Regions from separate parts of the Kitasatospora sp. NPDC001159 genome, predicted to be linked through region 2. Evidence: predicted binding sites of a transcription regulator. Region 2 holds the regulator's gene; each other region holds the start of a gene.

Region 1 (3,856 bases), on a different contig from region 2:
GCCGGGCCGCCGTCCTGCGCCAACTCCTCGCGCTCCCGGCGCTCTACCGCACCCCCGCCGGACGTGAGCGCTTCACCGCGCCCGCCCGAGCCAACCTGACGGCCGAACTCCAGGAGCTGGAACGCTAGACCAGCTTCCCCACCGGCGCCACCAGCGCGCCCTGCTTGCCGCACACCCAGTGCGGCTCCGGCCCCAACTCCGGCTCCACGCTCAGCGCGTGCGGGTCCCCGTCGGCCGCGCAGGCGGTGCACAGCGGCCACCGCCCGTACGCCTCCAGCAGCGCGTCCTGGACGTCCTGGGCGACCAGCCCGAGCACGTACTCGGTGCCGTCCGGCCACTGCTCCAGCCACCAGCGGCGGTGCGTGACGGCCTGCTCCACCAGCGAGACGACGGCGGCGTCCGCCACGTCCCGCGCGGTGAGGTCGGCCAGGATCAGTGCCCGCGCGTTGTGCAGGGCGGTCTCGATGTTGTCGGAAGCCATCCGTCCATCCTCTCCCCAACCACCCCGAACGCCGAAACGCCGCGTGGGCGGCCCCCCGAAGGGAACCGCCCACGCGGACGAGGAATCAACCGATCCGATCGAGGCGATCAGGATCAGAAGTCCATGTCACCGCCCGGCATGCCGCCGCCGGCGGCCGCGGCGGCCTTCTCCGGCTTGTCGGCGATGACGGCCTCGGTGGTGAGGAACAGCGCCGCGATGGAGGCGGCGTTCTGCAGCGCGGAGCGGGTGACCTTGGCCGGGTCGATGATGCCGGCGGCGACCAGGTCGACGTACTCGTTGGTGGCGGCGTTCAGGCCGTGACCGGCGGGGAGGTTGCGCACCTTCTCCACCACGACGCCACCCTCCAGGCCGGCGTTGGTCGCGATCTGCTTGATCGGGGCCTCCAGCGCGACCTTGACGATGTTGGCACCGGTGGCCTCGTCCCCGTCCAGCTCCAGCTTGTCGAAGGCGACACCGGCCTGCAGCAGGGCGACGCCACCACCGGCGACGATGCCCTCCTCGACGGCGGCCTTGGCGTTGCGGACGGCGTCCTCGATGCGGTGCTTGCGCTCCTTGAGCTCCACCTCGGTGGCCGCGCCGGCCTTGATGACGGCCACGCCGCCGGCCAGCTTGGCGAGGCGCTCCTGGAGCTTCTCGCGGTCGTAGTCCGAGTCGCTGTTCTCGATCTCGGCGCGGATCTGGTTCACGCGACCGGCGACCTGCTCGCTGTCGCCGCCACCGTCGACGATGGTGGTCTCGTCCTTGGTGATGACCACCTTGCGGGCGGTGCCCAGCAGGTCGATGCCGGCGTTCTCCAGCTTGAGGCCGACCTCCTCGGAGATCACGGTGCCACCGGTGAGGATGGCGATGTCGCCGAGCATGGCCTTGCGACGGTCGCCGAAGCCCGGGGCCTTGACGGCGACGGACTTGAAGGTGCCGCGGATCTTGTTCACGACCAGGGTCGACAGGGCCTCGCCCTCGACGTCCTCGGCGATGATGACGAGCGGCTTGCCGCTCTGCATGACCTTCTCCAGCAGCGGGAGCAGGTCCTTGACCGAGCCGATCTTGGAGTTGGCGATGAGGATGTACGGGTCCTCGAAGGTCGCCTCCATGCGCTCCAGGTCGGTGGCGAAGTAGGCGGAGATGTAGCCCTTGTCGAAGCGCATGCCCTCGGTGAGCTCGAGCTCCAGGCCGAAGGTGTTGCTCTCCTCGACGGTGATGACGCCTTCCTTGCCGACCTTGTCCATGGCCTCGGCGATCAGCTCGCCGATCTGGGTGTCAGCGGCGGAGATGGAGGCGGTGGAGGCGATCTGCTCCTTGGTCTCCACATCCTTGGCCTGGGCCAGCAGCTGGTCCGAGACGGCGGCGACGGCCTTCTCGATACCGCGCTTCAGGGCCATCGGGTTGGCGCCGGCGGCGACGTTGCGCAGACCCTCGCGAACCAGGGCCTGGGCCAGCACGGTGGCGGTGGTGGTGCCGTCACCCGCGACGTCGTCCGTCTTCTTGGCGACCTCCTTGACGAGCTCCGCACCGATCTTCTCGTACGGGTCCTCGAGCTCGATCTCCTTGGCGATGGAGACACCGTCGTTGGTGATCGTGGGGGCGCCCCACTTCTTCTCCAGCACGACGTTGCGACCCTTGGGGCCGAGCGTGACCTTCACTGCGTCGGCGAGCTGGTTCATGCCACGCTCAAGGCCGCGGCGAGCTTCCTCATCAAAGGCGATGATCTTGGCCATCTGAAGTGGTCCTCCGGGACACGGTCGACTGCTCGGACCAAGGGGTGCCCGCGACGGACGGCCCTGGTGTGCGGGGGTCCATTCCCCTACCGCTCCCGGGGGCCTCACCGACCCGGTCCGCTGTCACTCTCACGCTGTGAGTGCTAACGCCAATGATTAGCACTCCGGGTGGTCGAGTGCAAGCCCAATCGACAACCCGCGAGCCGCCGTCGGGCCCCGCCCGGCAAGGCGGACGAGGGCGCGGACGGGAACGCGAACGGGCCCGCACGACGCGTGTCGTACGGGCCCACCGAGAAGCAAGAGGTCCACCAGCAGTGGGCCGTGCCGAGCTCCTGGAGCCGGAAGGGGTCAGACCGCCGCGCGGACCATGTCCGCCTGCGGGCCCTTCTGTCCCTGGGAGATCTCGAACTCGACCCGCTGGCCCTCCTCGAGGGTGCGGTAGCCGTCCATCTGGATCGCGCTGTAGTGGACGAAGACGTCCGCACCACCGTCGACCGCGATGAAGCCGTAGCCCTTCTCCGCGTTGAACCACTTGACGGTGCCCTGAGCCATTCCGAACTCCCCTAGTGCTGTGCTGGCCCTTCACGTGCCCGCAGGTCGCGGGCCCGGGTCTGGTTGGAGGCCGGCCCGGGGAACCCCCCCTGAGCGCAGCCGTGCACGCCGCAATCCTCCGCCCGGAACACCGCACGGCTTCCGGTGAGCGGGTGATTACGTCGACCGCCGCTGAATGTATCCGGATCGCCGCCCTCTGCAACAGGGCCAGCCGCCGGGAATTCCATAGACCCGTCAAGAGACAAGGTCGAGCAAACCGGGAGAAACTCGGCATTCCGCGCCGGACATAGCGGACGAATTACCCAAATCCCTGCAGGAATTCTGACATCCGCCTGACATGTTTCACGGCCCTGGATTCGGCCCGGCCTCCGCGCCCGGACGACCTCCGGCGAAGCACCGCGCGAGCCGAGAGGGAAGCCCCGTTCCCAGCAGAGCCACACTCTACTCCGACTCGACCGGGAAATATTCCCGCCGAAATGCCAGCGGCCGCCCGCGCATACGGAGAGTCGAATTCCGTACGTGCGGGCGGCCGGGAGGCGGGTTCGCGACGGCTCAGCAGCCGCCGGCCACCGCCGGGATGATCGAGACGCTGGCGCCGCCCTTGATCTCGGTCGCCAGGCCCTCGGCGAAACGCACGTCGTCGTCGTTCACGTACACGTTGACGAAACGGCGCAGCTTGCCGGTGTCGTCCAGAATGCGGGCGGAGATACCCGCGTGGTTCTTCTCCAGGTCGGCGATGACCTCGGCCAGGGTGGCCCCCTCGGCGGACACCTCGGCGGCGCCGCCGGTGTAGGTGCGCAGGATGGTGGGGATGCGGACGTTGGCGCTCATGGCTCTCCTAGCGGGGGTAGGGGTGGTTCAGGCGGACGCGAGGCCGGCGGAGCGGAACGACTCCAGCGTCGGGCGGATGACGGCGGTCATCCCGGCGTCGGAGACGGCGTCCAGCGTCTTCAGCCCGTCGCCGGTATTGATCGCGACGGTCTCCTTGGCCGGGTCCAGCTGACCGGTCTCGACCAGCTTCTTCAGCACGCCGACGGTCACCCCGCCCGCGGTCTCGGCGAAGATCCCCTCGGTCCGGGCCAGCAGC
Region 2 (3,856 bases):
GATTGCGGAAGCAGACCAGCGAGCAGAGCAGCTGCGGCCCGAAGCCGTTCGCCTCCAGCTCGCTGTTGACCGCGTGCAGGTCGTTCACCAGCTCCGGCAGCTCCTCGGGCCGGTGCCGGGTGAGCAGCCAGGAGTAGCCGTAGCCGTCCTTGGAGGCCTCCACCGGCACGCCGCCGCGCTCGGTGTCGGCGTCCAGCAGCGCCCGGACCTGCTGCTCGACCTGGACGAAGGCCGCGCCCTCCACGGCCGCGAAGCAGACCGAACCGAGCCCGGTGGGGGTGAACCCGGCCCCGGCCTCCAGGGTGAGCGCGGCGGACGGCACGCCGAACAGCTGGTCTAGGTCGGGCTTGACGGGCTTGGTGCGGCCGAACAGGGCGTCCAGGAATCCCACGGCGGTCCTTTCGGATCATTCGGATCAGGCGGTGATCAGCGGCCGAGCTGCTCGGAGATCTTCGCCAGCTGTGCCAGCCGCTTCTCCAGCGACGGGTGGGTGGAGAGCAGCTGCGAGGCGGTCTCCCGGGCGCTCAGCGCGGGGGCGAACCAGAAGGCGTTGTAGGGCTGGGACTTGCGCAGGTCCTCGGTGGGGATGGCCGCGATCTGTCCGGTCACCTTGGTCAGGGCCGAGGCCAGGGCGCTGGGCCGGCCGGTGAGCTGGGCTGCGGCCCGGTCGGCGGCCAGCTCGCGGTAGCGGGAGAGCAGCCGGGTGAGCAGGAAGCTGATCGCGTAGACGACCATCGACACCAGCGGGATGATCAGCGCCACGATGGCCGCGTTCTGGTCGTTGTTGTTGCGCCCGCCGCCCATGAACCCGCCGTACACGGCGATCCGGGTCATCGCCCCGGCGAGCACGCCGAGGAAGCCGGCGATGGTCATCACGGCGACGTCCCGGTGGGCGACGTGCGACAGCTCGTGCGCCAGGACGCCTTCCAGTTCCTCCGGTTCGAGCCGGCGCAGCAGGCCGGTGGTGACGCACACCACCGCGTTCTGCGGGTTGCGGCCGGTGGCGAAGGCGTTGGGCATGTCGTTGTCGGCGACCGCCACGCGGGGCTTGGGCATGTCGGCCAGGGCGCAGAGCCGGTCGATGGTGCCGTGCAGCTTGGGGTACTGCTCCTCGGTCACCTGGTGGGCGCCCATCGCCCGCTCGGTGATCTTGTCGCTGAACCAGAACTGGGCCACGAACAGCCCGCCGGAGATCAGCAGGATCAGCGGCCAGGCCCCGCGCAGCAGCGCGATCAGCAGGCCCGTGAAACCGACGTACAGCAGCCCGATCACGAACATCGTCGCGACCATGCGGCCGGTCAGGCCGCGGTCGGGCGCGAAACGGGTGTGCTGGCCCGAGCTCGACATCGCTTGCTCCTCCATTCGCCGTCGCTTTCGATGCTGCCACCCGGACGGCCCCCGAGCACCATCCCGTGCACGGGGAGTGTCGCGGCCCCCCACCTCGAACTGCGGGCAGGATCACCCCGGGCGGGCCGTTCCTGCGAAAGGACCCGGGCCTTACACTGGCAGGTACGGTTTTGGCACTCGTGTGCGCAGAGTGCCAGGGTCGGGGTCCTTCCCCGGAGCGGCCCGCAGCATCACAGACAGACGGACAACGTGCGAAGACGGAGGTGCGTGCCCCATGGCCGGTGAGGTCCGCCAACTGGACGACCGCAAGCTCGCCGTTCTGCGTGCCATCGTCCAGGACTACGTGGGCACCGAGGAGCCGGTCGGCTCCAAGGCCCTGGTGGACCGGCACAACCTCGGGGTCTCCCCGGCCACCGTGCGCAACGACATGGCGGCGCTGGAGGAGGAGGGGTACATCCACCAGCCGCACACCAGCGCGGGGCGCATCCCCACCGACAAGGGCTACCGGCTGTTCGTCGACAAGCTGGCCGAGGTCAAGCCGATGAGCGCTCCGGAGCGCCGGGCGATCCGGCACTTCCTGGACGGCGCCGTCGACCTGGACGACGTGGTCGCCCGCACGGTGCGGCTGCTCGCCCAGCTGACCCGGCAGGTTGCCGTGGTCCAGTACCCCTCGCTGACCCGTTCCACCGTCCGGCACATCGAGCTGGTGGCGCTGGCGCCGGCCAAGGTGATGCTGGTCCTGATCACCAACACCGGCAGGGTCGAGCAGCGGATGGTCGACTGCCCGGGCACGGTCGGCGAGACGGTCCTGGCCGACCTGCGCGCGCGGATCAACGCGCGGGCGGCCGGCCAGCGGCTGCCGGACGTCCCGGGCCTGCTGGAGGAGCTTCCGGCCGCCTTCGAGCAGATCGACCGGCCGACCGTCAGCACGGTCCTGGCGACCCTGTTCGAGGCGCTGGCCGAGCAGAACGAGGAGCGGATCATGCTGGCCGGCACGGCCAACCTGACCCGTTTGGGGCACGACTTCCCGCTCACCATCCAGCCGGTGCTGGAGGCCCTGGAGGAGCAGGTCGTCCTGCTCCGCCTCCTGGGTGAGACCACGGACGCCGCGATGACGGTCCGAATCGGGCGGGAGAACGCGTACGAAGGGCTGAATTCCACTTCGGTGGTGTCAGTCGGCTACGGTTCGGGCGACGAGAGCGTGGCCAAACTGGGTGTGATCGGTCCGACCCGGATGGACTACCCGGGCACAATGGGGGCGGTGCGAGCAGTGGCACGGTACGTGGGTCAGATCCTGGCCGAGTCGTAGCAAGCAGACCGCTGTCACAGAGGTGACAGCGGTGTCCAGTCGCACTACTACAGGCGGAACAAGCGGAGCATTTGGTGGCCACGGACTACTACGCGGTACTCGGCGTCCGACGGGATGCGGGGCAGGACGAGATCAAGAAGGCGTTCCGGCGCCTGGCACGCGAACTGCACCCGGACGTCAACCCGGACCCGAAGACGCAGGAGCGGTTCAAGGAGATCAACGCCGCCTACGAGGTGCTCTCCGACCCGCAGAAGCGCCAGGTCTACGACCTCGGCGGCGACCCGCTGTCGCCGGGCGGCGGCGGTGGCGCGGGCGGCTTCGGCGCCGGCGCGGCGGGCTTCGGCTTCTCCGACATCATGGACGCCTTCTTCGGCGCCGCGGCCGGCCAGCGCGGCCCGCGCTCGCGCACCCGCCGCGGCCAGGACGCCATGATCCGGCTGGAGATCACCCTGGAGGAGGCCGCCTTCGGCACCACCAAGGAACTCCAGGTCGACACCGCCGTCACCTGCACCACCTGCAACGGCGAGGGCGCGGCCCCCGGTACCTCCGCGCAGACCTGCGACATGTGCCGCGGCAAGGGCGAGGTCTCCCAGGTCACCCGCTCCTTCCTGGGGCAGGTCATGACCTCCCGCCCCTGTCCGCAGTGCCAGGGCTTCGGCACCGTCGTGCCGACCCCGTGCCCGGAGTGCGCCGGTGACGGCCGGGTCCGCGCCCGCCGCACCCTGACGGTCAAGATCCCGGCCGGTGTCGACAACGGCACCCGGATCCAGCTGGCCGGCGAGGGCGAGGTCGGCCCCGGCGGCGGCCCGGCCGGCGACCTGTACGTCGAGATCGCCGAGACCACCCACACCGTCTTCCAGCGGCGCGGGGACGACCTGCACTGCACCGTCACCATCCCGATGACGGCCGCCGCGCTCGGCACCCAGGTGCCGCTGCAGACCCTGGACGGACTGGAGGAGGTCGACATCCGGCCCGGCACCCAGTCCGGTCAGTCGATCCCGCTGCACGGCCGGGGCATCACCCACCTGCGCGGGGGCGGCCGGGGCGACCTGATAGTGCATGTCGAGGTGCAGACGCCCACCAAGCTCGACCCCGAGCAGGAGGAACTGCTGCGCCGGCTCTCCATCCTGCGCGGTGAGGAGCGCCCGTCCGGCCAGTTCGCGCCGGGCCAGCAGGGCCTGTTCTCGCGACTGAAGGACG
Region 3 (3,856 bases), on a different contig from region 2:
GCAGGAAGGACCGACCGTGACGGCCCGCCGAACGGTCGACATCGCCGCGGACAACGCTCCGGACACCGCGGTCAGCACTGTGGACACCGCCGCCGAGGCGCCCGCCAGGGTCGGGTACGGCGAGCTGCTGCGCACGCCGGGCGCCTGGACGTTCCTGTCCCCCGCCTTCTTCGCGCGACTGCCGTACGCGATGCTCAGCATGGGCATCCTGCTGCTCGTCACCCAGACCACCGGCTCGTACGGCACCGCCGGTACCGCCGTCGCCGTCTCCGCCGTCGCCCAGGCCCTGATCGGGCCGCAGACCGGGCGGCTGGCCGACCGGTACGGCCAGGCCGCGGTGCTGCTCCCGACGGTCCTGGTCCACGCGGCCTCGGTCGGCGTGCTGATCACGCTGGCGCTCGGCCACGCGCCGGCCTGGAGCGTGTACCTGGCCGCCGTCCCCTCCGGGGCGAGCGTGCCGCAGATCGGCGCGATGGTCCGGGCCCGCTGGGTTTCCAAGTTCACCGGGGAGGGCGCCTCCCCCACCGCCGCGGCCAAGGTGAGCACCGCGTTCGCCTTCGAGTCCGTGACGGACGAGTTCACCTTCGTGATCGGCCCGATCCTGGCCGCCAACATCGCCGCCTTCGCCAGCCCGGCGGTCGCGCTGGTCGCCGAGGCCTCGCTGACCCTGGTCGGCGGTCTCGCCTTCGCGGCCCAGCGGCGCAGCGCCCCCGCCCGGATCATTCCGCAGCCCGGCGTGCGGCGTGCCTCGGCGCTGGCCTCGCCCGGCGTCCGGCTGCTGGTCGGGGCCTTCCTCGGGGTCGGCGCGGTGTTCGGCGGCATGCAGGTGTCGGTCAACGCCTTCGCCGACTCGGTGGGGCAGCACGACGCCGGCGGCACGGTGTACGGGATCTTCGCGGGCGGCTCGATGCTGGCCGGCGTGCTGTACGGCGTGATCGCCTGGCGGCGGCCGGTCCAGCAGCGGATGGTCACGAGCTACACGCTGCTGGTGCTGGGCTGCTCGGCGCTCTGGGCGATGCCCAACCTGGCCGCCCTGACGGTCGCCGGGCTGCTCTGCGGCCTGGCCATCGCGCCGACCCTGATCAGCGGCTACACCCTGGTCGAGACGCTGGTCGCGGACGGCGCCAAGACGGAGGCCTTCACCTGGCTGACCGGCGCGATCGGGCTGGGGCTGGCGTTCGGCTCGATGGCGGCAGGCAAGCTGCTCGACGGCCACGGGCCCTCGGTCGGGTTCCTGGTGCCGGCGATCGGCGCCGGCCTGGGGCTGATCGCGCTGGTGTCGATGCGACACCTGCTGGTGGCGCCGGGCGGCGCGGGCCGCGTGGTGGCGTCGTCGGCCGAGCGTGGCAGCGCGGCACAGCTGGTCGGTGCGGCCAAGGGCTGAACGCGCGGTCGGCGGTGACTCGGTACCGGCTCATCTCACACCGGAGTCGCTGGACTGATCCAGCGGAATACCGCATCATTGACCATCGTTAGCACTCATCAGGCGAGAGTGCCAGGAGGAAGACAAGTGCCCACGTACCAGTACCAGTGCACCGAGTGCGGCAACGGCCTGGAGGCGGTGCAGAAGTTCACCGACGAGGCGCTGACCACGTGCCCCGACTGCCAGGGACGGCTCCGCAAGGTCTTCTCGGCCGTGGGCGTCGTGTTCAAGGGCTCGGGCTTCTACCGGACCGACAGCCGCTCGTCCTCCAGCAGCTCGGTGGGCACCGGTTCGTCCTCCGGCTCCTCTACGTCCGCGTCGTCCCCGTCGTCCTCGTCGGGCTCGTCCAGCTCCTCCGGCTCGTCGAGCTCGTCGAGCTCGTCCAGCAGCCCGGCTCCGGCCGCGAGCTGACTTCGGGCGCTCGGCGCTCGGCGCCGGATCGGCGTCCGGGAGCTCTCGGAAGCTTCGCGCCAAAGGCCCGCCGCCCCGCTTCACGCGGGGCGGCGGGCCTTTGGCGTGCCTTGTTCGCCATCCGGGTGCGGGTTTTCGTCAGCTTGCGGACATCGGTCTAACTCGCGCGGGTGTACGAGGTTGTCCACAGGGGCGAGTTATCCACAGGCTGTGGGAACGGGCTTTCCGGTGGCGCCCCGGGCGCGCATCGTGTGGGTCACCAGAGACCGACCGATCGAGTCCGGAGGTGACGTCGATGACGACCACGAGCCTGTCCGTCCCGCTGCCCGCGCCCACCGTGCCGCCCCGGCGGGAGGTGCCGAGCTTCCCGCCGATCCGGCGCGGCTGCGGCGGGTGGCACCGCTGGCGCCGGGCCGTCCGGCGGCGGGCCGGGGTGCCCGCGCTGGTGCTGCTCGCGGTGGCGGCGGCGCTCGCCTTCGGGCCCGCGCGGGCTGGGCTGCCGCCGCCCTCGGGGGGCGCGGTGGACCGCACGGGTTGTCAATCCGGGCTTCCGGAAGATCACCCGTAGCCCGGTAACGACTTCGTCGTTCGAGGCGGCATGAAAGGCTTCAAGGAATTCCTGCTGCGTGGAAATGTCGTCGAACTCGCCGTCGCCGTGGTCATCGGCGCGGCCTTCACCAACATCATCAACGCCTTCGTCAAGGGCGTGATCAATCCGCTCGTCGGTGTGTTCGGGACGAAGGACCTTGGGTCCTACAGTTCCTGCCTCAAGGGGGCCCTGCGAGGTGAGCGCCACTGGTGAGGCACGTCCGGAATCCTCATCCTGTGGGGTTCGGTGCTCAGCGCCGCCCTGCAGTTCCTGATCAGGGCAGCCGTCGTCTACTTCATCCTGATCGTGCCGATGAACCGGATGGCGGCCAGGCGCAAGAGCCCCGCCGAAACGACGGCGGAGTCCGAGGCCAAGGAGGTCCAACTGCTGACCGAGATCCGCGACGCACTGGTCACGGCCCGCTAGTCGCGGCCCGGTGGTCGCGTAGCCGCCGGACGGGCCCTAGTCCCCGTGGTGCGGCGGGCGCTGGCTCAGGTACCAGTCCAGCCCCCGCCCACCGCTCTCCCCCGCCCCGGAGCGCTCGCCCCAGCCGGCGTCGGTGTCGTCCCGGGACTGCTGGTCCAGCGGGTCCCGGAAGACCAGCCGGGCCTTGGCCGCGGCCGTCTTCCGGTCCGCCGGCCGCTGGTCCGCCGACCGCTGCCACGGCTGCTCGTCCTGCTCCTGGCGGACCTGCTCCCGCCCGCTCTGTTCCTGCTCGTTCACCCTGTCCACTCCCCTGGTCACCCGGGCCGTCCTGTCCCTCCAGCCTAAGAGCCCCGTGGCACGCCGCGGGCCCCGGTGCGGAGCGCTCCGCATCAGGGCCCGTCCGGTCGGGCCGGTCCGTCAGGCGGCTTCGAAGCCCGCGTGGTCGGCGATCTTCTTCAGCTCGGCGAGCGCGTGCTTCTCGATCTGGCGGATCCGCTCGCGGGTGAGGCCGTGCTGCTTGCCCACCTCGGTGAGGGTGCGCTCGCGGCCGTCCTCCATGCCGTAGCGGGAGCGGATGATCGAGGCCGTGCGGTCGTCCAGCCGCCCGATCAGGTCGTCCAGCTCCTCGCGGCGGAGCATGACCATCACGGCGTCCTCGGGGGACGTCGCCCCGGTGTCCTCCACCAGGTCACCGAACTGGGTCTCGCCCTCGTCGTCGACGGACATGTTGAGGCTGACCGGGTCGCGCGCCCAGTCCAGCACGTCCTTGATCCGGGCCTCGGTGGTGTCCAGCTCTGCCGCGATCTCGGCCGGCTCGGGCTCGCGGCCCAGCTCCTTGGACTTCTCGCGCTGCACCCTCCGGATCCGGCCGAGTTCCTCGACCAGGTGGACGGGCAGCCGGATGGTGCGGGACTGGTCGGCGATGGAGCGGGTGATCGCCTGGCGGATCCACCAGGTGGCATAGGTGGAGAACTTGAAACCCTTGGCGTAGTCGAACTTCTCGACGG

Evidence for each region. Region 2 encodes HrcA, which represses chaperone genes, less so after heat shock. Its sites were predicted from a motif close to TTNGCACTCNGNNNNNCNGAGTGCNAA; they were not measured.
Region 1: the regulator HrcA is predicted to act here: its motif matches at 2,374-2,400, upstream of groL (chaperonin GroEL).
Region 3: the regulator HrcA is predicted to act here: its motif matches at 1,473-1,499, upstream of ACWC9T_RS16620 (FmdB family zinc ribbon protein).

The regions. Positions count from the first base shown of each region.
Region 1 covers NZ_JBSFJV010000031.1:8,085-11,940, forward strand. Annotated here, with positions in the region: gene ACWC9T_RS17995 (HD domain-containing protein) at 1-128, shown strand, start outside; gene ACWC9T_RS18000 (hypothetical protein) at 125-481, opposite strand; gene groL (chaperonin GroEL) at 595-2,217, opposite strand; gene ACWC9T_RS18010 (cold-shock protein) at 2,566-2,769, opposite strand; gene ACWC9T_RS18015 (MoaD/ThiS family protein) at 3,322-3,600, opposite strand; gene thrC (threonine synthase) at 3,628-3,856, opposite strand, start outside.
Region 2 covers NZ_JBSFJV010000050.1:60-3,915, reverse strand. Annotated here, with positions in the region: gene pspAB (PspA-associated protein PspAB) at 1-391, opposite strand, end outside; gene htpX (zinc metalloprotease HtpX) at 427-1,347, opposite strand; gene hrcA (heat-inducible transcriptional repressor HrcA) at 1,622-2,656, shown strand; gene dnaJ (molecular chaperone DnaJ) at 2,731-3,856, shown strand, end outside.
Region 3 covers NZ_JBSFJV010000027.1:64,755-68,610, forward strand. Annotated here, with positions in the region: gene ACWC9T_RS16615 (MFS transporter) at 17-1,384, shown strand; gene ACWC9T_RS16620 (FmdB family zinc ribbon protein) at 1,511-1,834, shown strand; gene ACWC9T_RS16625 (hypothetical protein) at 2,130-2,402, shown strand; partial or broken gene mscL (large conductance mechanosensitive channel protein MscL) at 2,433-2,849, shown strand; gene ACWC9T_RS16635 (hypothetical protein) at 2,886-3,146, opposite strand; gene ACWC9T_RS16640 (sigma-70 family RNA polymerase sigma factor) at 3,267-3,856, opposite strand, start outside.